3 regions of the Paenibacillus sp. J22P59 genome follow, and region 3 is predicted to be linked to each of the others. Evidence: riboswitches for the same ligand, from Rfam matches in the RefSeq annotation. Region 3 holds a riboswitch; each other region holds the start of a gene.
What was found. A riboswitch is a leader RNA that binds a small molecule or an ion and turns the genes downstream of it on or off. The one in region 3 is predicted to bind cobalamin.
Positions count from the first base shown of each region.

Region 1: it holds a riboswitch for cobalamin, as region 3 does, so the genes downstream of both, AC50YO_RS20055 (DUF4430 domain-containing protein) here and AC50YO_RS02845 (ABC transporter substrate-binding protein) in region 3, are expected to answer to the same signal.
Region 2: it holds a riboswitch for cobalamin, as region 3 does, so the genes downstream of both, AC50YO_RS21145 (S-layer homology domain-containing protein) here and AC50YO_RS02845 (ABC transporter substrate-binding protein) in region 3, are expected to answer to the same signal.

Region 1 covers NZ_JBXENX010000012.1:96,606-107,610, reverse strand. Annotated here, with positions in the region: gene AC50YO_RS20075 (PepSY domain-containing protein) at 1-458, shown strand, start outside; gene AC50YO_RS20070 (AraC family transcriptional regulator) at 460-1,335, opposite strand; gene AC50YO_RS20065 (PepSY domain-containing protein) at 1,586-2,146, shown strand; gene AC50YO_RS20060 (tetratricopeptide repeat protein) at 2,309-5,629, shown strand; cobalamin riboswitch at 5,761-5,963, shown strand; gene AC50YO_RS20055 (DUF4430 domain-containing protein) at 6,125-6,877, shown strand; gene AC50YO_RS20050 (S-layer homology domain-containing protein) at 7,074-11,005, shown strand, end outside.
Region 2 covers NZ_JBXENX010000014.1:25,855-36,859, reverse strand. Annotated here, with positions in the region: gene AC50YO_RS21145 (S-layer homology domain-containing protein) at 1-2,936, opposite strand, end outside; cobalamin riboswitch at 3,086-3,269, opposite strand; gene AC50YO_RS21140 (hypothetical protein) at 3,716-4,834, opposite strand; gene AC50YO_RS21135 (molecular chaperone HscC) at 4,861-6,564, opposite strand; gene AC50YO_RS21130 (DNA-primase RepB domain-containing protein) at 6,815-7,663, shown strand; gene AC50YO_RS21125 (AraC family transcriptional regulator) at 7,872-9,857, shown strand; gene AC50YO_RS21120 ((2Fe-2S) ferredoxin domain-containing protein) at 9,974-10,405, opposite strand; gene AC50YO_RS21115 (ABC transporter ATP-binding protein) at 10,431-11,005, opposite strand, start outside.
Region 3 covers NZ_JBXENX010000001.1:633,643-644,647, forward strand. Annotated here, with positions in the region: gene cobU (bifunctional adenosylcobinamide kinase/adenosylcobinamide-phosphate guanylyltransferase) at 1-420, opposite strand, end outside; gene cobT (nicotinate-nucleotide--dimethylbenzimidazole phosphoribosyltransferase) at 437-1,501, opposite strand; gene AC50YO_RS02835 (ABC transporter ATP-binding protein) at 1,491-2,318, opposite strand; gene AC50YO_RS02840 (FecCD family ABC transporter permease) at 2,315-3,355, opposite strand; gene AC50YO_RS02845 (ABC transporter substrate-binding protein) at 3,358-4,356, opposite strand; cobalamin riboswitch at 4,498-4,718, opposite strand; gene AC50YO_RS02850 (heavy metal translocating P-type ATPase) at 4,800-7,061, opposite strand; gene AC50YO_RS02855 (phosphotransferase family protein) at 7,163-8,110, opposite strand; gene AC50YO_RS02860 (PCYCGC motif-containing (lipo)protein) at 8,231-8,761, shown strand; gene AC50YO_RS02865 (DivIVA domain-containing protein) at 8,835-9,137, opposite strand; gene AC50YO_RS02870 (M15 family metallopeptidase) at 9,255-10,031, opposite strand; gene AC50YO_RS02875 (EamA family transporter) at 10,208-11,005, opposite strand, start outside.

The DNA of each region.
Region 1 (11,005 bases), on a different contig from region 3:
GCGAAATCATAAGCGCTGAGTCCCAAGGACGTTACTATCTGATTCGACTGCAATCGGAAGCAAAGCAGTATGAATTGAGCGTAGATAAGGAGCATGCCGGCATTATGGAGATCCATAGCATTAATGGCGGTGATCCGAATATGCCGGGCGGAACGGCAAGCCCTCGCCCAACACCTGAGCCTGAGAAAAGCCCGCTTCCACCAGTCTCAACGGGTTCTCCAGATCAAGAGGCTGCCCCGAATCCGGCTGTCCTATTGAGTAAAGATGAAGCTGCGAAGCTTGCTCTTGATAAGGTGCCTGGTGTGGTTACGGATATTGACAGGGATCAGGTTCAGGATAAATGGTATTACTTTGTTGAGATTGATACTCCTGACGGGCGAGAGGCAGATGTTCAATTAAATGCAGCCTCCGGTGCGATTCATTCTGTTACTTGGGATGATGATGACAAGGATGATTAACTTAGCTTCTTTTTAATACGGGAATCCATATCTCACTTCTAAAGGTCGGTGATGAGACGTCCTTGTGCTCGTTCCATAAAATTTCCGGGCCTTCTGCTTGTTCATAATTGGAGGATGGAAACCATTCGGAATAGATGCGTCCCCATACATTTTGAAGGGTATCTGGGAAAGGTCCAACCGCTTCAAAAACGGCCCATAACGATGCGCGAACATCAAGCTGTGTGAGATCAGCAGGACAATCCATAGTAGTTGCGACACCTATATAATGATCAAGCTCCCCCTTTTCCTCCATTCTGCCTTCGGAGAAATTGGTGGAGGCGCTAAGCAATCCTAATGGTTCCACATTGGAGAGCATCTTTAAAGTATGGATACGCTCAGCATTCAGGCTTTTCCACATAGAAGCAATCTCGGGATTTACCCCATTGAACAGGATAGGCACTCTTTTGCTGATGCCTATAATACGAAATGCTTCTTTTTCTTCGATGCGATAATTCATTTGATCTCCGCCTTTAATAGATAATTGAAAGGTCATGCGCGAATAAGCTTTAAGCATTTGACTGTTATGCCTAGCTTCTGAAGGTATCACACCATGCATACTCTGGAATGCTCTTGTGAAGGAGTCCGGAGAGTTATAACCGTACTTGATGGCAACATCAATGATCCTGATATTACTGTTAATCAGCTCGAATGCGGCAAGAGTAAGACGTCTACGGCGAACGTACTCCGATAGTGTTATACCAGCTAGAAAAGAAAACATTCTTTTAAAGTGATATTCTGAACAAAAAGCTCTCCTCGCTGCTTCTTTAAAGTCGATTTCATCCGTAAGGTTATCTTCAATGTAGCTTAGGGCATCATTCATGTTCTCAAGCAAATTCATGTGCACACCTCCTCTAGAAATTAGAATATCAGCTATTGCAGATTATCATCCGACATTTCGTGCACCAATACATCGGTGATCCTAATAGGCGGGGGAATTTTAATGCATGCTGCTCGTTTATTTTCTTCAGACGTTAGGATTGATCCTGCTTCTCATCAAATTCTAATGAAGCTGTAATGTTGCTCACAGTTTACTGGGTTAGAGTATAAGTAAGCTCAGGCAAGCAGCTAATCAAAGGAGGAAGATAACGATGAACAAAAAAACATGGATGATGACGATTGCCATTGCGACAGCTATAGCGATTCCCGGATCGGCCTTCGCCGCCAATGCAATGGCGCCAAGCATTAGCAAGGAGAAAGCGAAGACGATTGCACTGGCTAAGGTGCCGAACAGCAAAGTTACGGATATTGAACTGGACCGCAAACATGGGAAGCTTGTCTATGAAGTAGAAGTAACGAAAAAGGGCAGCTTCGAAGAGACTGATGTATATATTGCCGCAGATTCGGGCAAAGTATTGTACACAGTAAATGACGATGCAGACGACAGAGATGATGACGATAACGAGCGGTTGCATAACGCATCCTCATCGACTGCTGCGGGCGCGAAGAAAGCAATTACGGAAGAACAGGCCGTTAAGCTTGCTTTGGCAGCAGTGAAAGGTCAACTGCTGAAGGTAGAGAGTGAAAAGGATGACGGCGTGCTTCAATACGAAGTGAAAATCAAGACAAGCGAGGGGACAGCCGAGGTAGAGCTTGCAGCGGCAGATGGCCGAATCCTCTCCATTGATTATGACGATAATGACAATGACTAGAATACAAAAGTAAGTATTAGATAGGGTGTAAAAGGCTTCCCGATTGCGGGGAGTCTTTTTTTGTGTGGAAAATAATATGAATAAAGGTTATTTTGCCCTGTATGTGGAATGAGTCTAGAGAACTAGGAAACGAAAACTATGACAAAGGATTGGAGCATTACTATGAATAAAAGATGCATGAAATGCAACGATGAGCTTATTCAAGTGGGCATTAAACTCGTGTGTATAGGTCATTACTGCGATTATGTGGAGATAGGCTCCGATAAAGCCTGGTTTGAACAGCTCGGTACAGATCTAGCTTTATGGAATCAATCCATTATTCATAAGGCTCCGCACATTATCGCTTATGAATATGACAAGCTGTATAAGCTTCTTCTATCGGGCTCAACTTATGGCGCACAGTTTCAAATAAAGGATATGTTTGAGGTTATTTTGAAATTTCCGATATTGCTCATTTTATCCGAAGTGTTAGCAACGAAAAAAAAGAAAAACCAATATAATGATCTTTTAGTTTTCTTAACGGGAAAACCGCTAAGCTTGGGTGATTGGCAGCAAGCAGCACAAGATATTCTTGCAAAGGAAAAGGACCGCAGCGATACGATTATAGAAATATTATTGGATATTTACAGCATTTATAATACCCATCAGATCGTCTTGTGGAGAAATGATCGAATAGGTCACGGTGCTTTGCAATTAAACGATAATCTTAAGTTTCAAAAAGATATTCGAGAGATGCTTCAATTGATCGCCAACCATTTTGATAAATGTGAGGCACACTATTTAGAAATAAGCTTGGCGCTTAAAAATGCGGGGAAGTATGAACCTATGATCGGAGCGGCCTATCTTCCTGCTTCTAATAGCGGCATACCTTATCTTAATAGGAGCAGCGCCTATATTTCATTAGCTCCATTCATTCAATTCATCGAACAAGGGGTTTACTTTTTCGATTCCTACAATAGCAAGAAACAGATGGCTGCTCTGCTTAATTATCCTGCTGGCGATAAACGCAAGCAAAAGCCAACTGCTTTTCGCGAGATTTATAATAGTGTCCAAAAGAAACAACAAGCCGCACATACCGAACAATCTGCGGAAGATAATCTATACCTTCGCTCAACTTCGGCAATGGTTAATCAATTGTTGGATTCAGAGAATCTTGAGCCCTTCGAATTTCTGGTACAGCAAGTTGAGGGAGTGATGAAGAAGCATGATAGAGGCATAATGTTCCTCCAGATGGAGGATGGGATGGGGAAGACCACATTTGCCAAAATGCTCGATCCTTTCGGCTTTGGTCGCAAGCTTCCAGATGCGATATGCAGATCGTATTATGTGAATGATACTTTTTCCTACCTGCCTTCGACATTTGTTGTAAAAGTATCAGATCTATTAAGACAGTTGGATCAGAATGGAGCTATGCTCGATGGACAAATCCCGGCTGTCGATATTCACTCAAGCTCGGTGAAGCAGCAATTTTCTCGATTACTAAATGAGCTTTGCTCGAAGCATCGCCAGTACTACTCCAAGCCCAAAACACTCCTTATTATTGATGGAATTGATGAGATCCCGAATCATGGCGGTGTTACTCTATTTGATCTGATTCCAACAGCGGAAATGCTCGATCAAGGAATCTATCTGCTGATTACTTGTCGTATGACGGACCAGCTATCTTATTTCACCAGACAGAAGATTGAGGCGATAGCATGGGATGAGCAAATTATAATAAGAAGAACAGATGAAAGCTATCAGGCGCTGTTGTCGAAATTTATAAGGTCCAGAATAAAGCCGACTCCTGCTGAGGAGGCAAGGCTAATAGATATTTGTGGAGGCAAATTGATTTATCTCCATATTCTTATTAAAGCTTATTTGGAATACGGATTTGCTGAGATTGATAAGATGCCGGTAATGGCGGAGCAGCATTTTCTAGCTATTCTGAATAAGCTTTACGGGGATAAATACTTCGCTCAATTGCTTAGGATGCTTATAGCTATAACCCTCTCGCCTATGAGCCTGCCGATTAAGCTGCTATCGCGGATGTGCGGAGAAGAGAAGATTAGCTTTAAGTTTCTCTGTTTCCTGAATGAGTTAAGGCCTGTTATAGATTTTGAACGATCTGCCAAGGGAAATCAGGTAAGCGTCCACCGCATTGAAGTCACACAGTTCATCTCGGAGCATTATAAGGAGCCCTCGGATGAGCTGATCTCTGCTTGGCTGGAGGAGATAAAGAGCCTTTCCGCGGATAGGAAAGGACAAGCTTATGAAGAAGAGGATCTTTTGTATATCCTTACGCTATTGAATGTTGTAGTCGAATGTGCTCCGAGCAGGGTGGCGGAGGAGCTTCGCATATCCTATTCAGGGATTATCGAAAGCTTAATGGATAGCTTGGCTCAATATGATGGCTATTTAGATGAAGAGCTGCATCAGCGGTTCTATCTGCTCTACCGAAAAATAAATCCTGTAACAGAGAGGATATTGGAGGCGAAGGCTCCTTTTAATGCGGATATCTATTTAAGGCTAATGATTCTTATTAGTGATGGGCTGCTGAAAAATAATCTTTTGCAAGAGGCCATAGAGCATCTGGAAGAGGCAACGGATCTGCTAAATGCGCATAAGAAGAAGGTCAGTGCACTTACGAATTCCAATAGCTTGAACAGCTTGGCTGCTCTTTATTCCAAGACTGGCAATAAAGAAAAAGCAGAAAATTGCTTCCAACTATTAAACGAAGCCAATGAGCAGTTGGAGAAGGGGCTGCCCAAGGATAGAAGAGGAAAAATTGTTTCCTTTAAATCGAAGGCAGCGAATATATTACAACAGGTGGTTCATAACAAGAATAGGAATCGGCCAGACACTGCAAAAAGACTGCTGGACAGTTTATTGGATATGATTGCTGACTTAGAAAAGCAAGGCTATGACCCACATCTTTACTTTTCTGAGAAAATAACCGCTTATAAAAATTATGGTAATCTTCTCAAACGGACCCATCCAGAGGAAGCATTGGCCTATATGAACAAAGCGATAGCCTTGCTCCCTGCTATGTATGCTTATAATAAAAGAATGGCAAAACGTGCAGACAGTGATTTGCAAATGAACCTAGGGCAGGTTTACAGGCAGCTTGAGGGATGTGCAACAGAAGCAATGGCATGTTATGACCGTGCAATTGCAATTAATCTGGAAACGTTGGAGTCCGGTGGAGCGATTGAGCCTGAGGAACTGGTCAGCCTGTATAACAGCAAAGGGAATATTGAACGTGGTCGGAAGAATAATCTGAAGGCTATCGAGTATTATAGTCAAGCGATAGCGCATTATGAAGCTTATATGAAAAAGGGCATGCAGTTAAATAATATTCTATATGTCATTGCTTTAAGCTGCCGTCGTGATGCTTATCGAGCTATTGGTGAATTCGAGAAAGCAGAGGAGGATTTTTTCAAGGCAGGGAGAATCAGGTATGATAAGGAGATGGCCGCTCATATACTGAAGGGGAAGCTATAATTCATATAATGGCAAGGTCTATAACTATGCGAGTAGCGATAGATTAGAGTAATGCTTTTTTTCTTTTCTCAAAAAAAGAAAACTTTAACAAGACAAAAAATGATATAGTAAGTAAAGACATCAGGAAAACTGAATAGCGATGAGAAACAGGTGCCAATTATGCGATCGTAATTTTACATAACGCATAGATTGGTTAAAAGGGAAGTGGGTGACAATCCCACGCGGTCCCGCCGCTGTATAAGAGGAGTTCTTGCAAGATGCCACTGGGAAACTGGGAAGGCTGCGAGGATGATGATACTTGAGCCAGAATACCTGCCTGTTTTGAGACACCGGTAATTCTACGAAGGATAGGAGGGTGTTTTTTTAGTATGCTAATTTTAGCTGTACTTGCTAAGGAAACCTCTTAACTTTTCTAAGTTGAGAGGTTTTTTTGTGCGAATTTCTTTGCAAGTCCCTGCTTTTACATTTTGATGGAGAGAAAGGAAGATGATTAATATGAAGAAGATTAAAGTTATGACATGCCTGCTTATTGTAAGTTTGTTCTTATCTGTATTCTCGACTGCAGCCTATGCTACACCGACAGGCTATGTAACGATTACAGTAGAGAAATTCACTTTGGGTCAGGGTTATAGTACAGAGCCAATTCAAGTTCCTCTTTATTCTGGCGATAATGTGGCTGATCTATTGACACGCTTATTGGGAAGCGGCAATTATGATTATTCCGGAAGCACAAGCAGTGGCTTCTACTTATCGTTCATCAAAGACAATGATACAAGCAGCGTGAGCATTCCAGCTTATATTCTGACTCCGCTTATTAATGACTTTGGGGCTGTAGGAACAAAAGGCGATGCGGCATGGCTGGGCGAATTCGATTATAGCCCGATGGCAGGCTGGATGTATGCAGTCAATAATGTATTCCCAGCATACGGCATGTCCGATTATTTCCCGGTTGACGGTGACGTTATTCGTACACAATTCACTCTATATGGCTATGGTGCTGATCTTGGTGACGGCTACGGCGGAAGCTTGATTACTCCTGCCAACAAGGATGCATTGACCGCGGCAATTGGCGCGATTAACAGTGATCCAGCCAAGTCAACTATTCTTGCCGATACAGCAGTATTAGCGGCCTATAATGCTGCTTATACCGTGCTTAGCAACATGGAAAGCACACAATTAAGCGTGAATACTGCTTTGGCAGACCTGAATGATGCACTCGCCAATGCCATTGTATTGCGAGCGGCATAGGCGTCTGTTATTCGAGTATTACCCTGTTTAGATAGAGAAGCGATTAGCTTTACGATGGATAGAAAGATGTTTTATTAGTTTAGCTGTACATTCTATTAAAACCTCTTAGCTATTAAGTTGAGAGGTCTTTTTTTGTGGTTTTTTCATATTTTCATTTTTTTTATATTTGAGTAGCATTGAAAGGAAGATGAACAACATGAGAACGAATAAGTTTATAGCATGGCTGCTTATCGTTAGCATATTCCTATCCACCTTCTCGACCAGCATTTATGCACAGGGTTCGGATTCTACAACGACAGGCATTATTGTTAATGAGAATGAGGCTAATCATGCTGATACCGTACTTGCCGATACGAAGGGTGCACAAGAAAGCAGCAGTAATGAGCCTGATAATCTGGATGAAGCTATAGAGCATGTGAATGATACAGAGCCGCCGATGCTGAGCGTCAATGGCCTTGTGAACAACCAAGATGTAACGGTAAGTGAGCTTAGCTTCGAGGTTACCGTAACCGACAATGTCTATCGTGACATAACGCCAGAGGTTAAGCTCAACGGCGTACTTGTACCAGCAAACAACAGCCAATATCACGTATCGCTCAAAATTGGCGATAATACGATTACCATAACTGCTAAAGATCCTGCAGGAAATGTAGCGGAGAGCTCCTTCGTTATTACATATAAAGTAAGTTTTCATACTCTAGTTGAGCAACAAATAAAGGATAATCTCGCTTATATTTTGAAGATGGTTAAGAACCCGTCATTCGGAACAAGTGATGGAGAATGGTCAATCCTCTCATTAGCCAGAGGGAACTACCTTGTTCCAGATGGCTACTACAATACTTATCATGATAATGTTGTTAAGATTGTTCAAAATAAAAAGAACCAGTTAGATAGAACGAAATGGACAGAGCATTCTAGATTAATTATTGGCTTTACCTCGATAGGTGAAGATGTAACGAATGTCGGCGGTTATAATCAGCTTGAGAAGCTTGCTGATTTCAATAGTGTAATTAAGCAAGGTACTAATGGGTCAATTTTTGCTTTGATTGCACTGGATAGCAATAACTATGCGATCCCTGTAGTAAAAGGGGTAGCTGTACAATCGACTAGAGAAAATCTGGTTCGACATATTTTGGATAGAGAAGTTAAGAAGGGTACACCTGATGCAGGAGGTTGGGAACTAGGCACCACCACAGCAGATGTTGATATAACTGCAATGGCCATTCAAGGGTTGGCGCAGTATTATGAAACGAACTCGGAGGTTAAGGCTGCTGTAGATCGGGCTATTGTCTGGTTGTCCAATACGCAGGATAACTTGGGAAGCTTCACAAGCGGGAAAGGTACACCGTGGGAAAGTAAAAGCAGTGAAAGCATTTCACAAGTCATTGTCGCTTTAACTGCAGTAGGTATTGACCCTCATACCGATCTAAGGTTTGTGAAAAACGGAAATTCATTAGTAGATGCTTTGCTGACCTTTGCAGTACCTGGGGGCGGTATGAAGCATATTCTAACTGGTGAAGTAAACAATATGGCTACTGACCAGGGGTCTTATGCTCTTGTTGCATATGACAGGTTCATTAAGGGAGACAACCGTCTCTATGATATGACGGATGTACACGGAGCAGCGCCAAACTCGCCAAAGGAAATAGAAGTGGTATGGCCAGGTGGAGATAAGCCAACAGTAGTCATCCCACAGGATTACGTCGATTATAGAATTCCTGTTACAACAGGCCATAGCAACAAAGAATTAAGCGTAGAGATTGCTAGCGATAAGATAACCAAGGTATTGGTTCAATTGCCTTTCAACAGCAGTCTGCCGCAAATAACAGCCGTTAAAGGAAATGTGTCAGTCGCTATTCCAAAGGGTGCAATGGTTACAAGCGGCGATGCATCTGAGATTCAATTGATTACCTCATTGGATACTGCCAATTCGACCTTAAAAGCGAGCGTGACTCAGTTTGTTCCTGCTGGCAACAAACTGGATACGATCGTTCAGGCATTTGCTATGGGGAACGCTGCGAGCGTACAATTCAGCGAGTTCGTAACGCTGACTTTTACGGGGATGAGCGGGAAAGAGGCTGCTTACCTCCAGGGCGGGCTGCCTTATTCTATCCAGAAATTTGCAAGTGATGCTGAGGGCTTGGCTAGCGGCAAGAAGGAATATGCTTATGACAATGAAGGTGACTTAATTGTAAAAACAAAGCACTTTACTGATTTTGCAGCTTACTCGTACAGCTTAATTCCTAAGCCGCTGCCTGAAAAGCAATATGCGACGATATCAGTAGATAAGCAAACCATTAATAAGGGAACCGTCCTTTCAACGACGAAAGTCGAATTGCAGCCTGGAGACACAGCGTGGACGGTCTTGCAAAGAGTGCTCGACAATAGCGGCATTCGCTACGAATATGAATGGACAGAGAAATATGGAAGCGTCTATGTTCAGTCTATAGCAGGTGATGGTGAATTCGACCATGGCAGCGGCAGCGGTTGGATGTACAATGTCAACGGCTGGTATGCGAATTTTGGAGCAAGTAAATATGTGCTCGGCGATGGAGATCGTCTCCAATGGCGTTATACGACTAATCTGGGTGCAGATTTAGGGGTAGACCTGAGCCAATGGGAGGATGCAGCTGCCGAAGGTCAAGAGCTTGTCGTGGATGCTAACGACAAATCACCGGTTGTACAAGTACCTAAGGATATTGTATCGGATTATATACTGAAGCTGACGAAGAAGCTGAGCAGTACGGATAATATTACGATTACGATACCGGAAGTAAAGCCTAAAGTAATCCTTAACTTAAAGGATGTCAAAGACAGCATTCCGATGCTGACAGCGCTCAAAGGGAATGTCGCGATCGTTATTGACAAAGGCACGCAGCTCCAGGCGGGCGATACCAAGTTTGAGCTTCTTACAGCGATGGATACAGCGAATCCGAAGCTGCAAGAGCTGATCAAAGGTCTCGTAGGTGAAGGAGATAAGCTGGAACAGCTTAATCATGCTTTTGTTATTGGCGGCACAACGAATCCAGCCGTTCTCGATAAGCCATATACCTTGACTATTAAAGGCGGCAAAGGCCAGATTCCGGGCTTTGTAGACAATAACAAATTTACGCCTATTGTCATTTATGAGTCGGAGGAAGCGGGAATTCAAGCTGCCCAAGGAAGCAGCAAGAAGACTTATGCTTTTGTTAAGGGCAATGAGCTTATTGTAAAAGCAAATCATGCCATGAGCTTCGTGTCCTATACGACAAGCAAAGCAGCTACAAGCGTAGATTTGAAGCAGCTTTATAAAGATGCAGATGCGATCTCTGCTTGGGCTTATGAAGCAATCGGCAAGGCTACACAAAAAGGCTTTGTTCAAGGCAGTAACGGCAAATTCAATCCAAAAGCTACGGTTACACGAGCAGAGTTTACAAAAATGCTCGTAGCAGTGTTAAATCTAAGTGTAGAGACAAGTGACGGTATTAGCTTCACTGACGTTGCGAAGAGCGATTGGTTCTACCCTTATGTGAATGCTGCTTATAAAGAAGGAATAATGACCGGCTTTAATAATAAGTTCAATCCGAACGCCAAGATTACGCGTGAGGAAATGGCAGTGACGATTGCAAGGGCATTGGGCATCAAGCCTGTGACAATGCCAACTATGATCAAGGATATAGATAAAGTATCGGCTTGGGCGAAGGCAGATGTTCGGACTATCGTGGCCTTGGAATTGATGCTGGGCAGCAATAATCAGTTCAAGCCAAAAGATCCCGTAACAAGAGAGATGGCAGCTGTTGTAGCCATGAGAGCTTACGACTACAAGAATGATGCTGTGAAGGAAGATCCAGCCAATAAGGTAGTCAAGCCGTATATTCAAGCAACTGGCGCTTTTCTCCAAAACGCGATTACAGATCCGGTTGTAGCTAGTGTCGGCGGAGAGTGGACGGTATTCGGACTGGCTCGTTCCGGCATTAAGGTGCCTGATGCGTATTACGCCAAATACTACGCTAATCTTGAAAAAACGCTGATAGAAAAATCGGGCAAGCTGCATGCTGTGAAATATACGGAATATGATAGAGTCATATTGGCGTTAACCGCCATTGGGAAAAACGTTGATAACGTAGCAGGCTATGATTTGAGAGCGCC
Region 2 (11,005 bases), on a different contig from region 3:
AAATTAGGGTTAGCTCCTACTAGCGGATTAATATTACGATGATCGCCAATAGGGCTTCCGTAAAAACCTAATTTGAGATGTCCATCCTTAAGGCTATAACCGCCTTCCAGATTCTGCGGCACCTTGAATTCGACACTATTGCCCTGCGTAGTAATGTTGTACTGCTTGGAAAGGCCTGTAATTAGCGTTCGATTGGACCCTGCGAAAAAGTTAAGCTGTGCATTAAAATTATAAATGGCCGCTAGCTTATTGGCCGGGAAGGATAACCCTTCGAATATAACCTTAACTTGATCTCCCGGACCAACTTCTTCATTTGGATTGGTTACATTTTGAATAGTGACAGTAAGCGGCTTTGCCGACATGACCTGATATTCGGCTAGTCCCGCTTTCTCTACCTTCACAATGTTGCGGCCTTCTGTCAGCAGTACACTGAACGATCCATCAGAATGTTTAGTCACGTTCTCTTCTGAGAATGCACCGTCTCCATAAGATACGCTTCCCGCCGCATGATTGATTTCAGGGCGAAGAACGCTGACTTCACTTCCTGTAGACGGGGTAAACGTATAGGTAGCTCCCGGCTCTGAATCCAAGAAGTACACACTGTCGATATCCGCATCGAAGGCACCGTTTTGAAGGTTCATCACTTGGTTGCCGGTCTTGCCCTCATTCGCTTTCTGATTAAGCGCTTTGTTGCTCTCAATTCCGGTTATAATACCTGTCTCGCCTTGTCCTACTGTAACAACGAACAAGCCTACATTCTCCGGCCAAATTGCGCTAAAAGCATCGTTAGCATCTTTAATATACGTCGATCCGTTTACCTTAAGAGCATCATAAGTCACTTTAACAATCGCTGTTCCGTTTTCTTTGGCACGGATCGTAGAATAGCTGCCCGGCTCGCCCTCTATAATATCAATAACCTCTTCGCCAGAAATAACCTCATAATGAAAATCAGGCTCAAAGAAATAATTATTGATACCTTCAATTAGCGCCTGCCAGCTCCGCAAAGTCAGCAACTGGAATTCGGCGCCAGGCGCTGCCAGCTTCAAATGATTTTGCTCATTAATATTGAGATAAATATTCCCTTCCAGATACGTTCCCCGGTTTAGAATCGAATTCGGCGGAAGAATATCCAATTGCTGCTCCGTTACAGCCATCGCTGCATTCGCCGCATTCGCTTTGAACGTCCCTGTATTGGTCAGCTTGCCTGCTTGGCTTACCCGGTAGTTATAATCCTGGTTATCCACCAGCTTGTAGCGAGAAACTTGCTTACCGTCTTGAATCATCGATTCCGTAGGCTCTACCTTTTCAAACGAAACAAAATGCTTGATTTTCCGACCTACGAATAATGTAGCTTCCTCTGGCACTGTAAAAGTAATGATTCGCGATAAAGGAATTGCTCCACTAATAGCCTGTGCTGAAGTGGATAATGTAACCGTCACACTGTTGCTAAGTGTAGTATAGCCTTCCGTTTCACGTGCCTCGCTTGGTACAAAAGAATAAAAATAGCTGTTGCCCGTAAGAACAAGTACGGGATATTGGCCTGCAGCAGTCTTCGTTCCCACAGTTAGAGACGTGTCGCCCTGACTGTTCTGACCGATTCTCACCGTATAATCTATCCCAGCGTTCCATCCAAAATTGCTGGCTTTAAGGTTTAATTGACGGAATGCAAAGGCTTGATCCGGCTCCGTCGTTACCGTTAGCTTACCCCCGCCAATGCTGTTGCCACTAGCATCAATTCCTTTGTAGCGATAATCGCCGGCAGGCACAGAAGCATTGTATACTTTATAAGTGCCTTCTTCGCCTTGACCGATATCAACGAGCTGATCCTTGGCATTGTAGAGCTCTATCTTAGTAGCTTTAGGTGCCACCGTGAATGAAATATTATATTTAGGTTGAGCTTCTTCTGATAAGCCTTGTTTTTTGACCTGATCAAAGGCTGCTTGAGCTTGATCGAGCGCTAATACCTTAGCGTCCACATCTTCTTGTGAGGCATTGGAATCAGCGATTAACTCCTGAGCCGATACAATAACCTGAACCAATGCATCAAGCTCTGCTTCAAGAACCCAATATTCCGCCCCGATTACATCATATCCATCTATACTTACCTTAACAGAAGCTTTGTTTAGCTCTGCCGCTTGTATGGAGGCTACCAATTCAGCCTTATTCACTTCGACGTTCTCACCCAATGCTTCTGCCAACTCTTCGAGTGCAGTGTCAACGACAGATTGACTGCTTTCCATATTCGTAAGCGCGTCATAAGCATGATCATACGCAGCTCGAATAGCAGCATCGTCAAGAATTTCTGTTTTATCAGTACTGCTATTAATCTCTGCTACCTTTTCCGTTAATGCATCTTTGTTCGCAGTATTAATTAGCTGACCATGACTCCCTAAGTCTTGTCCTTGCCCATAGACAGTATATTGCCAACGAACGACATCACCGTTCTCAACAATCGTGTCTGAAGATCCAACATTCGGAAAGGAATGGTTAACAGCGAACATCCATCCCGATTGGGAAAAGTAATCGAATTCGCTTAACCAGTTTGCATCCGTCCGATCACCGATATTCCCTGCTCCTCCAACGGCCTGCAAGATATAAGAGGGAATATGGGCTTCTCCGGCGCCCGAATCGTATACGCTGGATAAATAAAAACTATTCTCTATACTGCCGCCATGCAAGTAGCGGCTTTCTCCCAAAAGCTCTGATATAACTGCTGCTTGATTGTCCCCTTCATGAAAAGGAACACGGACCGGCTCAAGGATATAGCCTTGTCCCAAGGTGAATTTCTCAACAGATACCGTCACATACCCTTTGATATCCTCGACGTGTGAGCTGCCGCCTGAGGCGATTGCAGCTGTTGGGCTGAGCAATGAAAACACCATCAATAAGCTTAAAAATAATGCCATGTATCTTCTAGCTGTTTTTTGTACCAACATGAGTCATCTCCTAGAATTTAATTGATTTTTGCACAACAAAAAAACACCTTCACTAGTCAATGTGAAAGGTGTTTGACAACCGGACATAAGGGCATTGTGATCCCCTAATAAATGTACAGCTAAACATCTCTCCTTTCATCCTCGTGAAATCGTAGAAAAAATAAATGGCATGTATCCTGGCTTTGCTTCATCGTATGACTAACTCCTTCCCGTATACAATACAGTGGAAACACGTTAGCATACTCAGCGTTACAGTGGCGGGACCGCGTCAGATTTTCACTGATCTTCCATTTTAAGCTGTGTATACACAGCACCATTTATCTAAGCATATTAAGTTGTAGTTAAATACTGCCGACTTCGGAAACCGGCGAAAACCTATTGATAATGGATGCTGTACTAATCTACTCCTCATTATAAATGCATAGTTTTTCTAGATTATTACAAGTTTATAATTAATTATGTAGAGATATTAATCTGTTGCTCATTGAAGAATACTTCATTTAAGAATGGAGTGCAATCATTAGTTATTGAGGAAAAAGCAAGCAGATTTTTGGGTTCATTGATCACTACGAGAAGAAAAGATTATTCACAGCACAGACTCCCCAAACTTCCATGTACCTGCATATCGTAGATATTCTAGTTCTGTTTGAATGTAAAAATGGCTATAGCCCCCGATCTCATGCGAACGGGGGTTTATGATTGAAGCGAATCGCAGCCCAACAAAACCACGCTTCACCGCAATTCAAACAGCCTTGCATTCTGTTTCATTAGCCTTACTTTCAATATCGACTCAATTTCGCAAGCAAAAGGGGTACATGTATCGTATCATGCTTTTGAATTACAATTCGTTTCCTTTTGAGATATATAAATACTTTTTCTGAATTATTCTTAACTTCAATAATATCGGTATATTTAAACTCATAACGCTTGCCCCAGTAATTGATATAAGTAAAGGTATGCTCCCACATAATAAGCTTCCAGTTTCTTCTGAATACGAACAGTACACATCGAATTAATACCAAGAGAAGAAAGAGCGGAATGATAGCAGCTTTAAAAACGAATACTGATGCAATCAAAATATAAATGGGAGCACTAAAACAATAGCTGAACCAACCGATATGTACCTTTTTTACAACTTGATCAGATGATATTTTTGCTTTTCTCAGACTGCGAGGCGGAGCTATCTTTTGAGTTGCTAATGTGTATGTATCCACAAAGCTAGCGGGATACTCATCATCTTGCCTATTGATTTTATCAGATAGCCCTGTGTAAGATTCGATGACTACCCAAATAGAATCACTCAACCCCCTGTATTGCTTCGAGAGCAAGTGCAGCATACGATCATCTATTATCGGTTTTGAATCAATAGCCCATAACACATCGTCGCCGAGCAGCGTCTGCCAAGCCTCCGGATCATTTCTTTGCTCTTGGTCGTTAAGGAGCTGCTCCAAACGTGCCATAAAATCATTTTCTGCTTGCGCCTTATCCTGAGCTTGCTCTTGCTCTTGATCCGCAAAAAAATTGTACTTTGCGGTTAGGAGCTCCCCGCTCTCCTGTCCTTCCTCTTGCTCGGAGTCATCTTCTTGGTAGTCAATCCTTTCGGTCCTGGGCAGTCGACGATAGCTTCGATTGTCCACGTCCTCAGGAGCTTCCGCTGTACTCGCAGCAACTTCTGTATCTGCTTCAGCCTGTGTATTTTCTTGAGCCTCTGCTCTCTCCATATCTAGCTTGGCTAGATGTTTCGCCGCATTCATCGCCGCGGTATATGCTGTTCGAACCCTCTGATAGCCTGCAGGATCATCTTCAGGATGATGGGCGAGCAGCTGCTGCTTGTATGCTTTTCTGATTACTGCTGTATCCGCTGTTCGATTAATTCCTAGTACTGACCAGCAATCCATTCTTCGCCCACCCTTATCTTGGCCATTTAATAACCGCGTGACTGTTCAAAGTCATCCAGGAATTCTTTGAACTCCTTCGAAGCCCGCACAATTTGCCGCGGGTCTTGCTCTGACAGAATGCCATCAAACTTCGACAAATGATCGCCAATGATTCTTCGCTTCATGCCGATTGATTCCTCGTACAGCCGCTCCCCTCTCGCAAGAAGCAAACGGTTTTCCGACCGATCGCGAGGGTGAATTTTAATATCCTTTAATGCACTAAGCCTTGCGGCTAACAGCTCCGGAGTCATCTTTTCCGCATTTTTTTCAATGACGAGTGTTTTGGTTTCACCTGATAACACAGAGGTGACCTCTACCTCCAGAATGCCATTAATATCATAGGTGAATCGCACATCAATAGAAGCCTCCTCTTTCGGCATGCTCGGGATCGCAATTTCCATTTTCCCTAATAACAGGTTGTTGGCGACACGCATGCTCTCTCCCTGATAGATTTCTAGACGAATCCTATCCTGATAATCGTCTATAGTGACGTACCGTTGGACTCTGCTGATTGGTATCGGGTTATTTCGTTCAATAATGGGAGAGAAGTACCCCGATTCATAACGCTCCGACGCTCCAATTCTTTTCGTAGTGTCGATACCCAGCGTATAGGGGCAGACATCCGTTAAAATCATTTCGCTTAGCGCCTGGTCTCGATTTTTCAATGCTGCTTGAACTGCCGCACCAAGCGCAACAGCTTCGTCAGGATTAATGTTGGAGAATGGAAAGCGCCCGAACATTTTACCTACCACTGACTTGATAAGCTGCATTCGGGTAGCTCCGCCGATTAGAATAACCGTATCCAAATCTTTGGGTGTCAGGGAAGCATCGCTAAGTGCCCGTTCTATCGGATTTCTTAATCGCATGATTAAGGAATTGGCGATTTTCTCAAACACCGGGTAGCTGATAGCAACTTCATACGTTTGCTCAAGTGTCTCGTAACGCATCTTGCCCGTCGTACCTATACCAAGCTCCTTCTTGCAAAGTTCGGCCTGATTAAAAATAATCGACTTGGCCTTACTGTTCAGACTGTCAAATACGAGTCCGCTTTTCTCGACAAAGTAGCTGGCAAGCAGTTCGGTGAAATCCTCGCCGCCCAGAAAGTTATCCCCTGCAACCGATTTGACTTCCATAATGCCTTCGAAATATTCAAGAATCGATACGTCAAAGGTTCCTCCGCCAAGGTCGAATATTAAAAACTGCGTGTTATCCTGCCTTTCATGCAATCCGTAAGAGAGGGCTGCCGCCGTAGGCTCGCTAATGATCCTCTCCACTTTGAAACCCGCGATCTCGGCAGCGTATTTCGTCGCCTTGCGCTGCGTGTCGTTGAAATAAGCGGGGACGCTTATGACGGCTTCGGTCACTTCCTCTCCAAGAAACGCTTCCGCATCCGCCTTCAGCGAGCGCAAGACAAACGACGAAAGCTCCGTAGGCGAGAAAACATAGTTCTTAAGCTGATACTGCTTCTCCGTCCCCATGAATCTTTTGAATGCCGCCGCCGTCACATGCGGATGCGTTATGAGCCGCTCTTTGGCAATTTGCCCCACAATGATCTCACCATTATCGTCTAAGCTAACGACGGATGGGGTCAACGTGCTGCCCAGCGCATTCGGAATGAGCTTCGCACCATCCTCGGTCCAATAAGCGATCAAACTATTCGAAGTGCCCAGATCAATACCGACTAGTGCCACAAAATTACCTCTCTCTACTAAGTACTTAGAACGATTTATATAGGTAAATAAAACCATCTTTCTATTACTATAAACAGATTGGTAATATTGATCAATAATGTTGGAAAATAAAAGGCCAGCTCTACTTTTATTACCATCTCCAAAATTGAAAAATGGGTGTTGTCACTTACACTTGTGTCCTCTTGCCAGAATAAGATTGTTTAGAAAAGAACCTTCATGTGACGCATTGCTATAAAGGAGATGTGGTTCAATGGCGCAGCGTATAAGTTCAACGAGATATTCCACAAATTTGCGTAGATTCTCCAGTCATGCCCACCGTTTCATTAAAAAACTAGGCTGCATGCAGAACGAGCAGCTGCATTTCATTTTGGTCCATGATGTTAAAAACAAAATCCAGAAATACAGCTCCTCTAATCATCCAGCAATGCTGCTGCATAAATCTCTAAGGCTGCTTGAAAGGCGTACTCCTCAAATCACCCTCTATTCCAACAAAAACAAACTCATTAATGTACTCCGTCAAAACAAAAGAGGTTATGCCGTATTTATGGAGATCAATTATCGAGAAACAAGGTCTAATGACTTCAAAACAATTAGAGCACAATTCATAGATGTAGATCTAAACAAGATTTCCATATCTTTGGATACAAAACAACAAGTTCTACAGATGATGAAGGACCTTCAATCCGACCCAGCAGAGCAGCTTGAATCCATTTCCTATCATAAAAACAAACAAGGTCGATACCAGCTTTTGGCTGTACGAACAAAACAAAGAGTAGCAAAATTGAAACATACATTTATAAAAAAATTTGGCACTCAAATTAAGGATGCCATGATTGTGGAAACAAAAAATGGATATCACATCTATTGGGTTATTCGAGGGGGATCCGTAAGCAAATTCGTTCCTATTCAAAAAGCTTTAGCCAAAAAATTCAACTCCGATCCCTTGATAACCAATCTATCAAGAGTGATGCGCATACCAGGCTTTTATCATATGAAAAACCCTGAGAACCCCTTTATGGTAAGGATCAAACAATTGGGCAGAGAAAAGCCTTTTTCGCAGGAGGAAATTATTCGCTCACTGGCATTAAAGCCCCTTTAGTTAACTTGAATAATCCAAGTTCAGCCTAGTCAAGAAGCCCCGACCTCATGAGGTCGGGGCTTACATCGTGGAGGAGAACCGCGGTATGTCGTTACGCAACATAAAATAAACACTGCCGCTTGAAGCCGATTCTTTTTCATTTCAATTGAGAGCGATTATCATTTATAATAATAAAAAAAGTGTTCATCAAGCTTAGGAGACAAGCGGCATGCATATAAAGGAACATATTCGAATCTGGAACAGCATTTATCCTAACATCATAGACATTCGATACAAGGCCATGGATAAGGGAGAGCAGCTCACCTCCTACCAGCTTCCGACAAGCACCTTTGTCTATACTGTCCGCGGCAGCGCCTTAGTGTGGCTTGACGAGCAGCTGCATACGGCAAAACGTTTTCATCTTTTCCATGGCGGCAAAGGAATGCGTTTGTCTATTTTGGCGCAGGAAGAGCTTGAATATTTTATGATTTTGTACAAGCCTATGCTTTCACTTCCACAAGCGCAAGCTCTAGTCAAACAAATGGAGAGGGACAATCCCTTTCACTATCAATATGCATTTGCTCCCCACCATCCGCTCGCCTTATTCGAGAAAGTGAATCGTTTGTATGAGGAGTGGATCACTTCGACAGAGCTTTCCAAGCTGCAGGTGAAGGCGGTTTTTTATCAGTTTATCCATGAATTACTGTGGCAGTGGCATCAGCAGGAAATTGAGCCCGTGTCCCCTGACATAACGGATATGGCCGTTCGTTATATGCATGAACATTATGCCGAGCCGCTTACACTTGCCATTATCGCCGATACGTTGCTATGCAGCGAAGGGCATCTGTCGAGACAGTTCAAAAACAATAAAGGGATCGGTCCCATGCATTATGTTAGCCAGGTGCGAATCTCCCAAGCGGCCAAACTGCTGCTGCGCTCAGATGCGACATTGCAGGAAATTGCCGAAAACGTCGGATATCCTGACGCCCATTCCTTGAGCCGCAGCTTCAAAAAGCTCGTTGGGAGATCCCCCGCACGATACAGAGAAAGCTATGGCGCGAATCATGAAGATCACAAATTGCCCTTATCCATGCAAGGATTTGCCGTTCAATCACAACAGAGCTCACCTTATAATGATATTGATAATCATTTTCATTATAAGATGAGGAGAGAATTGTTCATGCAAAGAAGAACCAAATCAGCGGCTATGGTACTCGTTATATGCTTTACGCTAATTGTTAGCGCATGTGGAGGTCCAACAAATACCGGTGTTAGCCCTTCGACGACTCCAACTGGCACAGCAGTAAATTCGGAAGCAGCCCCGAACACTCAGCAAGCGGATGTACAGACGGAGACACGTGTTGTATCTACTCCCAAAGGCGATGTCGAAATACCGGCTAACCCCCAGCGAGTCGCTGCCGATCAATATATGGGCCATCTATTGAAGCTCGGCATTGTTCCCGTAGGAGTTAGGAGCTATATGCTGAATGAAGCTTGGATTAGCAAATCAGGGATTTCTCAACAACTGCTAGACAGCATTGAGGATCTTGGCGATTTTCCGATGAATCTTGAGAAGCTGACCTATTTGGAACCCGATCTTATTATTGGCTCGATTGATGAAAATATTGAAAAGTACGAGAAGGTTGGAACAACCGTATTTCTGCCTTATTGGGATGAGTTGAAGACGGCTGGACCGCTGGATAAATTCCGCCAAGTGAGCGCAATTTTCGGTAAGGAACAGGAAGCCGAGAAGTGGATTGCCGAATTTGAGGTGATGGTTAAACAAGCCAAAGCGGAAATAGCTGGCATAGTTAAACCAGGAGAAACCGTCTCAATCGTTCAAATTGGATACAACGGCTTGTATGTTTTGGCCGCCGAAGGCGGAAATTATGGCGGCTCAGTCATCTATGAGATGCTGGAGCTGCCGCCGACGCAACAGGCGAAGGAAATCAAGGAGGGCTTTGCAAACATCTCGTTGGAGCTGCTGCCGGAATATATGGGCGATCATATCTTCATATACGGTGCAGATGACGAAGGCAGCGAAGAAGTACTAAATAGCGGATTGTGGAAGAACCTTCCTGCCGTTAAAAAAGGACAGGTCTATGCCTACGGATCGTCTGCCGACAAAGACGACGAGTTCGTCATGGATGACCCTTATTCTATTGAGCTTCAACTACAGAAAGTTGTAAGTGTCATGACGGGCAATAAAAAATAACCCGTTAAAAACCTCGAAAAGCAAATTCATTTAGAACGAAAGCCTCTATAATAAAATTCCACAGCCTTAATGGCTGTGGAATTTTTAGAGTGAAGCTAACCAAAAACAAATTTTGTTTATATAAACTCCTCATCCGAAGGAAATAGAGAAGAACGAACAAACTGTCCCGTATCTGAACGAGAATATGCAATTCGTTCTTTGACTGGTTCTCCTCCGATTAAATGTTCTTGGACGATTGTCTTTACACTGTCCATGGTAACACCCTGATACCATATGCCTTCAGGATAAATAACCATACTTCCGGCATCTGCACAACGACTAAAGCATTTTACTTCGGTCAACTTCACCTTTTCTGCGAGTCCATTCTTTTTTAATTCATCTCTAAACTCGGTTATAATTTCTAGAGCATTACCTTTCTTGATACAACAGACCCCTTCGCAGATAAATATATGCTGCTCAAGGGAATCCATTAGCCGATTAGCAAGCTTCCTTTTGCGCAATCTTTCTTCTGTAGACATAGGCTTGTAGCTGTCCTGTTCCTGATTCATGAAACTTCCCCCTTCCTAGCAATTATTAAGGTTTCTCTCCGTGCATTTTTGATAGACCGATAGGCTCGACCATAATATGACCATCATATCCAGCATTCAGTTCTACTTTGACGCCGAACACTTCATCTAGCATGAACTCCGTAATGACTTCGGCAGGTTTGCCAGTAGAATGTATGCTACCGTTGTTAACGACAATGATCTCGTCAGAATATTTGGAAGCATGATTAATATCATGAAGAATCATAACGACCGTGACTCCATGATATTCACGCAATCGCTTCACCAACTCCAAAATTTCAAGCTGATGATTAATATCTAAGAAGGTCGTTGGTTCATCAAGCAGGAGCAGATTGGAGCTTTGTGCAAGCGCCATTGCAATCCACGCACGTTGGCCTTCACCGCCAGATAGATCCTGCAGCTTCTTGTGCTGCATAGAACAAAGATTCGTTTGCTCGATAGCCCATTCCACCTTCTGCCGATCTTGTGCAGCGTCTGAGCGCCAGAAGCTTCGGTGAGGAAATCGACCATGCTCAACCAGCTCTCTAATGGTTAAATCAGCAGGTGCTTGTGGCTTTTGCTGGAGTAGCGAGATTGATTTCG
Region 3 (11,005 bases):
GAAGGTGCATCTTTCCACACAATGCACCAATTCTAATACGCGCTGCAGTACCCATTCCTTTTCATCCAGATCGGCTTGCTCCAGCTTCTCCTCTTCAGCAAGCATGAGCCAATTCGTCAGCCATAGCGTTAGACAATCTACTAAGACGACAGGGGGCTTCATCCCTTGGCTTGTGATGGAATGTGCAGCAGCTATAAGGGTTTCAAGCTGCTCTACCAATGCAGTCGGCTCCTCTATAGTCCTCCATTGGAATCCTGACTCCGAACGAGTGCGCTTATGCTTGCCAATTCGTTCGGCCATTTCCTCATCCCACACTCGGCTGGTAGCCAGGTAGATTGCTTCATCGCCCAGACGGTAACAGAGCTGCTCCGCGAAGGAGCTTTTGCCGCTTCGTGCCCCGCCTGTCACTAATATCGCCATTTTGTTCACTCCCGCTCTACTCCTTCGATACGCCTGCGCTGTCGAAGGTAGCCATTTCCTGCATGAGCTTCAGCGCTGCATCAATGAAGTGGAAGCAGAGAACAGCGCCTGTTCCTTCACCAAGACGCATCTCCAAATGAATCATCGGCGACAATCCGATTGCTTCCAAGAGCTTGGCATGCCCTTGCTCCTGTGATAGATGGGAGGCGAGAAGATAAGGCCTTGCCTGCTCTGCTATCCGTACTGCTACGAGCGCAGCAGCAGAGGAGATGTAGCCGTCTATAACGATTGGACAGCCGTTAGCAGCAGCTCCGATAATAAGCCCCGCCAGACCAGCAATCTCTAATCCGCCCACCTTCGCAAGCACATCTATCGGATCAGCAGGATCAGGCGTATTGAACGCAATCGCTTTTTTCACTACCTCGACTTTGTGAAGCCAGCTTGCGTCGTTGATGCCCGTACCCCTTCCAACCGATTGCTCCGGAGGCAAGCCTGTCAATACCGTTGTCAGAGCAGCGCTTGCTGTCGTATTCCCAATGCCCATCTCACCAGTTGCGAACAGACGGTACCCCTTCTCTACTAGCTCGCCTGCAAGATTCACGCCGACCATAATCGCTGCGATCGCTTCTTCTCGTTCCATAGCAGGGCCCTTTGCCATATTCGCTGTTCCTCTGCTTATCTTCCGACTGAGCAGATCCTGATGCTCCAAATCAGCATTGACGCCAATATCCACGCAGAATACATCCGCTTCTGCTTGCTTGGCTAATACGTTCACCGCTGCTCCGCCTTGCAGAAAATTCAATACCATCTGGGGAGTAACGGCTTGAGGAAACGCGCTAACGCCTTCCTCACATACGCCATGATCCGCTGCCATGACGACAACCGCTTTACGATCCAGCTGCGGCCAGCGCTTGCCCGCAATGCCTGCAAGCTGGCTGGCTATGACCTCCAGCTTGCCGAGACTGCCAGGCGGCTTAGTCAATTGATCGGAATGAAGCTGAGCTGCCTTGGCCTCCTGCTCATTGAACGGCTTAATACGCATGAGCGTAGCTGCTAACTGCGAATATAGATTATCCTCCATTATTTCTGACTCCTTTATCTGTCTTATTATGCAAAGCATCTAGTTGCTTGGGCTGTAATAACAGCTGAGGCGCACCTGTCACCGGGTGCTTAATAATCGTCGCCTCAGTCTCATACACCTGCTTGATGAGTGCTTCAGTAAGCACTTCACCCGGGGCACCGAGCGCGGCAATGCCCCCTTTATGTAAGACGATAATTTCATCACAATACAGCGCTGCCAAGTTCAAGTCATGCAGCACAGCGACAGCTGTCAGTTCTCTGTCTCTCTGCCAATCACGAACGCTGTCCAGCAGTTGGACCTGATAGCCGATATCTAGATAAGTGGTCGGTTCATCCAACAGTATAATATCAGGCTCCTGCACCATCACCTTCGCAAGCGCTGTACGCTGCCGTTCGCCTCCGCTGAGCCGATCCATCGTACGATGCTGGAGGCTTGTAAGTCCCAACGTCTCTAATGCATGGTCAATCAGCGACTCCGTATCACGGCTCTCATCTCCGAACCAATTCTGATAAGGATATCGACCCATGCTAACGACCTGACGTACTGTGAAGCCGACTGGAGGCAGGCCCCCCTGCTGCAGAACGGCTAATCGTCTAGCCAGCTGCTTGCGCGGATAATCGCTAATCCGCTTGCCATCAAGCAAGATTTCGCCTTCGGTTGGTGTTCCTACCCCTGATAACAACTCAACTAAAGTCGATTTGCCCACACCATTTGGTCCGATAATACCATATATTCTATCTGGTTGTAACGTAAAGGACAGACGATTCAAGACAAGATTCCCTTGAATCATCTTCATAACCTGATTCGCTGTGATCATAGCGCTCTCTCCTGACTTCTTTTTCTTCTGCGCAGCAAATAAGCGAAGAATGGAGCACCGATAAGAGCAGTAACGACTCCAAGAGGAATTTCTCGCGGGCTCAGAGCCATACGTGCCAGCGTATCCGCCCACAGGACAAAGATTCCGCCTCCTACTGCTGACAACGGAATAAGCAGTCTGTAGTCAGGCCCTACAATCAATCGAATGAGATGAGGAACAACAAGTCCGACAAAACCGATGACACCCGATACGGATACTGCCGCGGCAGTCAGCAGTGTAGAGCCAACTAATACGATAATTTTGGTTCTCTCTACTTGAATGCCAAGATGAGCAGCATGCCTTTCGCCGAGAACGAATAAATTAAGGGCTTGTCCGTAGGCAACAAGCAGCGGGAAGCCGATAATGAGAAACGGCAGCAGAATATAGACATCAGACCAGCTCTTCATGCCTAAGCCGCCCATCAGCCAGAACAAGATCTGGTTCACCACATTATCTGATAAAGATACCATCAGTGATACGAATGACCCGAGAAAGGCTTGTACGATGACCCCTGACAAAATAAGCGTCTCAATCTGCATAATCCCCCTGCTGCGTGCCAAAGCAAACACGCCGAATAAGGTAATCGTACCTGTTACGAATGCAAGGATAGGAATCGTCCATACGCCAATAATGGTCTGGAAGCCGAAGGATATTAAGAACGCTGCGCCTACTGAGCAACCTGAAGCCACACCCAGCGCATAAGGATCAGCGAGCGGATTGCGAAGCACGCCTTGGAATCCAGCCCCCGCCAGTGCAAGGCAAGCTCCAACGAGTACTGCTAGCAAAACTCGCGACAAGCGTACTTGCGTTACGATCGCGATCTGGCCGTCTGACCATTCATGCGGCACATCCGACATCCATGGCAATTGATGATACAAGATACCTGCTACATCACTCATTGAGAGATCATCAGAGGAACCAATTGATAAACAAATGACGACAGAAACAGCAAGAAGGAGCATAGCTGCTCCTCCATAAATGACTAATTGACGTCTCATTATTATTTTATAAGATCCGGGTGAATTGCTTTGGCCATTTCGAGCAGCCCTTCTGAGAGCCTTGGACCAACGCGTACAAGCGGGTCCTCTGATACGGCAAACAGCTGTTTATTTTTAACCGCATCAATTGCTTCCCAGCCTGGACGGCTCGCAATTGCCGCCGCAATTGGGTTCGGATCTTCGCTAAGTGCTGGATAAATAATGATCGCAGGATTCTGCTTCACAATTTCTTCCGCATCCACCTGGAACCAGCCTTGCTGTGCAGCTGCAATATTCGTTCCCCCGGCAATAGTTAGAAGCTCATCAAGGAAAGTGCCTGAACCTACTGACCAGCCAGGTGAGAATTCCAAATAGACAGGCTTCTTGGGAGCATCCTTAACCGCATCAACTACCTGCTGCTTGACCGCTCGCATGTGCTCGGCTAACTTCTTCGTGCCTTCCCCTTTATTCATGATCTTGCCTACTAATTCAATATGCTCGACAGTAGCATCGTAAGTCTGGGGATCAGAAGCCAATACCGTAATTTTCAGCTCACGTAGACGTGTGATCGCATCTGTATTCATTCCTGATGAAGCCAATACAAGATCCGGATTAAGCGCGATAACGGCTTCAATATTTGTCGTCATATCACCGACTTTGGCTTTTTTGGCAGCCTCTTCGGGATAATTGCTGTATTCGTCCACGCCTACAACTTCTTGCGCAGCGCCGACAGCGAACATAATTTCTGTCTCACTTGGAACGAGCGTCACGACCTTCTCAGGCGCTTTCTCGAAAGTCAGCTCCGTTGAAGTAGCATCCGTAACGGTAAATGGATAGCTCGTTTCTGCTGCAGGACTTGCACTTGGCTGCTCACTCGGAGCGGGGCTTGCCGACTCTACCTGATTCTGCTGGTTGTTGACAGCTCCCTTGTCCGCGCCGCAGGCAGCGACGAGTACAAGCATAACCATTAACAAGGCAGCAACTGCCAACTTCATCATTCGGTTCATTTGTATAGTTCTCATTTTACTAAAGACACACCTTTCTATTTCTAAATTAATATAAAAAAAGCATTCCCGGCAATTGTGCCGGAAATGCTGTATATCCTCTCGCTCACGCAAAAAGATGGACTGCCCCACCAACACCTTCCTATCTCCACGTAGGATAAAGCGTTATAGGAACAGGCAGGTCTCCTGACTCGAAGCCTGGCTGCGCTGTCTTCCCAGTGTGAGTAACACCCAGTGACTTACTTGACGCAGCAGGTGGCATAAGTTGGCTATTGCCGCATTACACCGCTTCTTACAGTGGCGGGACCGTGCCGGTATTTCACCGGTCTTCCCTATTAAGCTGCAACAAATTGTTGAGCACCTGTTCAATCAATTATGAATTTATGACCTAGCTAATATACCATCGTTATTTAGAGTTTGTCTAGCATAATGGAGGGTAATAAGCAAGGGAATCCACTGGATTAAAGGATCGTGTGCCGAAGTGTCCGATTCAGTCTTAGGGCATTGGCAACGACCGATACCGAGCTGAACGCCATTGCCGTTCCCGCCATCCAGGGCTCTAATAATCCGAAGGCAGCAAATGGAATAATAAGCGCATTGTAGAAAAAAGCAAACATCAGATTTTGCCGGATGTTCCGGACAGTTAAGCGGCTAATGAACAGAGCTTCTGGTATAGCTGTCATGCGAGGCTGAAGCAGGGTGAGATGACCGGCTGTCAGAGCGGCATCCGTCCCGTCTCCCATCGCGATGCCAACATCAGCTGCCGCCAAAGCGGGCGCATCATTCCAGCCATCTCCGGCCATTCCTACGCGGTGCCCCTCTTTCTTAAGCTTCTGAACCAATTCCAGCTTATCTTCCGGCAGCATAGAAGCATAGACATTGGCAATCCCTACCGATGCGGCGGCGCTTCGGGCAGAAGCCGGATGGTCTCCAGTAGCCAATAAAATAGAAATGCCAGCTTGACGCAGGCGTTCAACCGATTCTTGCGCATAAGGCTTTATCGTATCCACGAGCGAGATTGCCCCTAGCACCAAGCCGTTGTCAGAAACATACAGCACGGTCTCTCCCTCTGCTTCACGCGCTTTCGCAAAGGTCATTATCGTAGAATCTGCCAAATTCCAAGCGCGCTCTGTTACAAATGCAGCATTCCCTATACCAACTCTTCTATTCTCGAGATAACCCTCCACCCCTTTACCGGGGGTATATTCGGTATCCGTAACTGACGGGAGAACGAGTCCCGCTTTATTGGCTTCCTCTTTTATCGCTTGCGCCAACGGATGAGCGGAGCTTGCTTCCACAGCAGCTGCTAAGCGAAGCAAGCCAGAACGACTGCTATTGACGGCATGAATGATACTGACATGCGGTTTTCCTGCTGTCAACGTCCCGGTTTTGTCGAGTACGAGGTGATCGAGCTGAGCCAATCGTTCAAGCGCGCTGGCATCCTTCACGACGATGCCTCGCTTCGCGAGGCGTCCTGATGCTACAACAAGCGAGATTGGCGTTGCCAAGCCTAATGCGCAAGGACATGCTGCCAGCACAACAGCTACAGAGCAGCGGAATGCTTGCTCCCAGCCCCCAGGCTCAATGATGAGCAGCCAGATCAGAAAAGTAGCCGCAGCCAGTATAAGCATAACAGGTACGAACCAGCTCGATATGCGATCTACATTCCGCTGAATAGCCGATTTGGATCGCTGCGCCTGACGCACTAATTCATGAATCCGATTCAGCATAGTCGCATGCCCTGCCGCTTCTGTACGAAGCCGCAATTGCCCGCTTTCATTGCTGGTGCCTGCCCAGACACGGTCTCCGGGACGCTTTACGGAAGGCAAGCTTTCTCCGGAAAGCAGCGATTCATTCACATCAGATATTCCATTAGTAATGATGCCGTCGACCGGAATAAGCTCCCCGGGCTGCACGACGACATAATCATTCTCGCGAACAAATTCACTCTGTATAACAAGCTTCTGTCCGCCTCGTTCGACAGTTACGGTTCCGATCTTGAGCCTGCTATAGCCGGATGCGTCGTTCTGGGCACGGGCAGCGGCGTTTACTTCCATGAATTTACCGAGGAGCACGGCCGTTATGACAACCGCCGACGTCTCGAAATATAGCGACATGCCGCTATCTGCCCTATAACTGTTAAACACCATATAATGACTGTATAAGTAAGCGGCAGTCGTCCCGATCGCAACGAGTACATCCATGTTGGCTGCACGCGCTTTTATCGCATGATAAGCACCGATGTAAAAGGGCAATCCGATTACAAATTGAATAATGGTCGCAAGCAGCAAGTGAAGCCAAGGGTTCGTGAGCCAGGCTGGCAGCTCCGCTGTCATAAACCAAGGAAAATGCTGAACCATTGCGGAGAGCAGCGGCAGCGTTAACAGCGCCGAGACAACAAGTCGAATAAGCAGCGCCCTGCGTTCTCTGTGGAGACCCTCTTCAGCTCGCTCAGGCAATTCAGCCTGGAACCCAATCTTGCCGATTCGTTCTCTAATCTGATCGGGCTCAATAACCCCAGGCACATACTGCACCCATGCCATTCGAGCGGAGTAGCTGACTGCCACGGCTTGAATACCTGCTAATTTGCCGACTGTCCGTTCAATTCTGCCCGCACAAGCGGTACAGCTCATTCCTTGAATGGAAAAATCCACTGTTCTGCTTGCTTTTACATCGTCCATTCCTATCCCTCGCCTTCTGTCCCCCTCTTCCTGCTGTGTCATTTGCCGACAAGACGAGGAACAAGCTCTGCGATAGATTATATGATGCGAATAGGAAGGACATGCTTTGCTGCCTCATAATAGATTGCAGAAGGTTCGTTCGATTAGAGATGGTTTGGCATTGCTTGAATTCGGTTCATTACACTAACTAAATATAGATCCAGTCGTTCTCTTATTAATTCGTCCGTGAGCCCCGTGAAGCCTAGAGCAGTCCATCCCGAATACACTGTGGGCGGTCCGAATAATAGATCGGCTAAAGAAACAAGATCCCAATAAGGCTCATAATGAAAAGCATCCCCTGCATATTCCTCATAAGCGGCTAAAAAAGCATCTGCTGTCGCCGTATCGTACAATTGGGCAAGATCCACTCTGCAATGGCCAACATCAACTCCTGCCGGCCCCCTGCATGCATTCACCCAATCGACAATTCCGCTTACCTTGCCTGACTCCCACAATAGATTCGTTGGATGGTAATCACGATGAATCAAGCATGATCTCGTTTGGGGACGCTCGCCCTGTATAATTGCGATCGCTTCCTGCCATAGTAAGGGCTGGCTCGACCATTCAGGAACCTCTAATTCCGCTAGCACCTTATAGGGTGAATAAGTCCACGGAAAATCAGCAGCAACAATAGCGTGAACTTGGGAAAGAGCTTCCGCCATTCCATCTGCCCACAGCATTCGATCTTCCGGCTCCAACACAACCTTCCCTTCCAGCTTGGTCATGATAACTGCTGGGATACCGCAGTTCTCACCATTCTCATCGTAAGAGATAAGCTGTGGCGCAGGGAGCCCCGCTCCATAAGCAAGCAATAAACTATTTGCTTCGTGGACGGCAAGATCAGGCTCTTCTTCTATCCATTCCTTATTGTCGAATTGACGAATAACATACTCTCTCAACGACTGATGATCCTGCAGCTTAATACAATGAACAATTGCTGAATTGCCGCCATGCATCTGATTGGATGCCAGCAGCTGCGACTCGGGGAAGATAGTGTGTGTAATCCACTGCTGTACGCGATCTGGCAGCGGCTGATTAATAAGATTAGTCATCTTGGGAAAGTTCACTCCATTATTCATCTATTTGTTAACATTCATTCATAATTATAGCATTGGGTTCTGTTATAGACATGCTATAATGGCTTTATTCTATTTCTGAGGAGTGACAATGCTTTGAACAAAGGGTTACGAGCCGCTTTATTTTTGTTTATTGTGTTTTCGGTCGTATGGTTGAGCGCATGCGGCAATGCAAGTACTAATGAGCAGCCTGCACAGCCTGAGCAAACCGATGAGCACACGAATCATCAGCATACGGCGGAGAATGGCGATCTGCAAGAAGAGACTGCTTCACTAACCGAGCTGCCCTCTTTTCTAACGAATGCTGCTCCAATTATTCAGACTGCTTATACGAAGGCTGCAACACTAACGGATGTGTTGCCTTACATTCCTTGTTATTGCGGATGTGGTGAGAGTGCCGGCCATAAAAATAATTTGAATTGCTTCATCCTTGAGGTGAAGGAGGATGGCACCGTTATATGGGATGATCATGGCACGCGCTGCGGCGTATGCATGGAAATTGCGCTTACGGCCGCAACGATGAAAGAAAACGGGTCTTCCACTGAGCGGATACGCCAGTATGTGGATGAGAAGTATAGCGAAGGCTATGCTGCACCAACCTTAACGGAGCTGCCAGAAGCCTCTTAGGCTTGAATGGATGTTATAAAGGGAATAGAAAAGAGGCGTACGGCATCAGCCATACGCCTCTTTTCTATTCCTGCTATACACGCGGTCGCAAGTACTCTCTTCTCTCCCCGAACACTTTCATTTCGAGATCCTCGAGTCTGCGCTTGATCATGAAATAATCATACGATTCCTTATCCTTCATCAATTCCCCATGAATACTCGCCAAATCTGCTTCGAATCTATTAATAATATCTTGCATACGGCTGTAGTCTTTTATAATTTCATCGAGGAATTCATCTACCTGTTCCGCACTGTAGCCTCTTACCTTTTTCTCAAATTGCTTCCCATGAATCGTATTTGCGGTTAAGTTAATCCCATAATTCGAAAGTTCACTCATTGCCATTATTGCCCCTTTCAAGCTTCCCATAAGTAACGGGATTAGAAATAATTCTTATACTAATATACGACTTATTCCGAGTAACTGCAAAAAAAACAGATTCCATCCTCATCCCTTCTACTCGACGTCAAAATCATAATAGGACTTTGGATAGGGTTCATTCTTAAGCGTGTAATGCCACCATTCTTTGTTGTATGGCTCGAATCCATGGTTGACCATCGCGTCCTTAAGCAAGCTGCGATTGGCAGTCTGCTCTGCTGTAATCTTCTTCGTGCCATGATTGGATACCTCGCCTAAGAAGTCAAAGATGCTGCCCATATCCAGTTCCTCTTCCGTATCGATACTAACTAACGTTAGGTCTATTGTACTACCTCTGGAATGCCCTGATTTGGAAGCAATATAGCCCTTGAATAATTGCGGCTTATCGAGTTCCGGATAAAAGATAGACTTCATCTTCGTGTCCTGGCTGTCCTTGGACCAGCGCTTAAATTGAGCAACCGCTTTGGCAGGACGATACACATCAAATACTTTTAGCTTATAGCCGGCAGCTTCCAGCTCATCACTGGCCGCTTTAAGGGCTGCTGCCCCTTCCTTGCTCATAATGGCAAGCGGTGCTTTATAACCTTCAACTCGCTTGCCGATGAAATTATAATCACTATAATAGCGGATATCATAGATAGCAGAAGGAATAACTTCGTCCAAATAAACAAACCCTTCAGGCAATAGGTTTCGCTTCGCACTAGCCTCCTGCTCTTCAGGAACGATTTCCAGTTCCTCCACTGGTGAAGCAGTCCTATCCAACCATTCATCCGGCAAAGACAGTCCACCCGCAGAACCCATCAGCATCATCATGATGAGCCATACGGCAACAATAAACGATTTAATTTCTGGCACGGAATCCCTCCTATTTAGTTTACATAATTAATTATATGTAAACTAAATTCGTAAATTATAGTTTGTAAAAATAATACAATAATTATTATGAAGATTTTCCCTTTCATCGTAGCACATCATCTTGCTCAAGTGGACAACAAAAAACCGCGCAGCGCGCGGTTCATCTTATTTGCTTATTAATGCGAAGTGATTGTTGTCCGCCGAATTCGTCTTAGAATCTCAGGCAGTGCTACGCCAAGCAGCACCAGGAGCACACCACACCATTGAACTAGACTGACATGCTCATGTAGAACAAAGGAAGAGAGCAATATAGCAACTGGCAGTTCAATCGCCCCAAGCACGCCTGCCAATCCTCCCCCAATATGCGGCACGCCTATCGCAAACAATACGGGCGGGATAAAGGCTCCGAAAAAACCAAGCAGGAAACCGTATAGAAGCAGATTGCCCCATATCAGTCCATTGAACAGAAAGTCTGGGGTAAACAGAATAAACACGATAATCATCGCACCCGTAACCATCCATGCGCTGCGGTAAGCCGGATGAGCGTTTGGCACAACCTTCCCGCTAAATAATATAAATAATGTATAGCTGACCGCCGATAGAAGGCCAAATATTATGCCAAGCATATTGAAGCTGCCTGTTCCCTGCTCCAGTATGCCCGCTGCAAGAAAGGTACCCCCTAGCAATACGACGAGTGTCATCACCATCGTGCCATTCGGTCGTTTACGCTGCAGTACCGCTTGAAGCAAAACACCAATCCAAGTGAATTGAAAAAGAAGCAAAATGGCTAAGGATGCAGGTATATACTTCAAGGAGTGGTAATAAAGCAAGCCCGTCGCAGCTGTCGGAGCCCCTGCCACCATAAGGAGCAGCCTTTGCGGCCAAGTCAGATTGGTTACAGGAGCACTCGATTCCTTAGGAGCTATACGATTGTTGCGCGCCTCCCGCCACTTCGTGAATAGCACTAAGAGCCA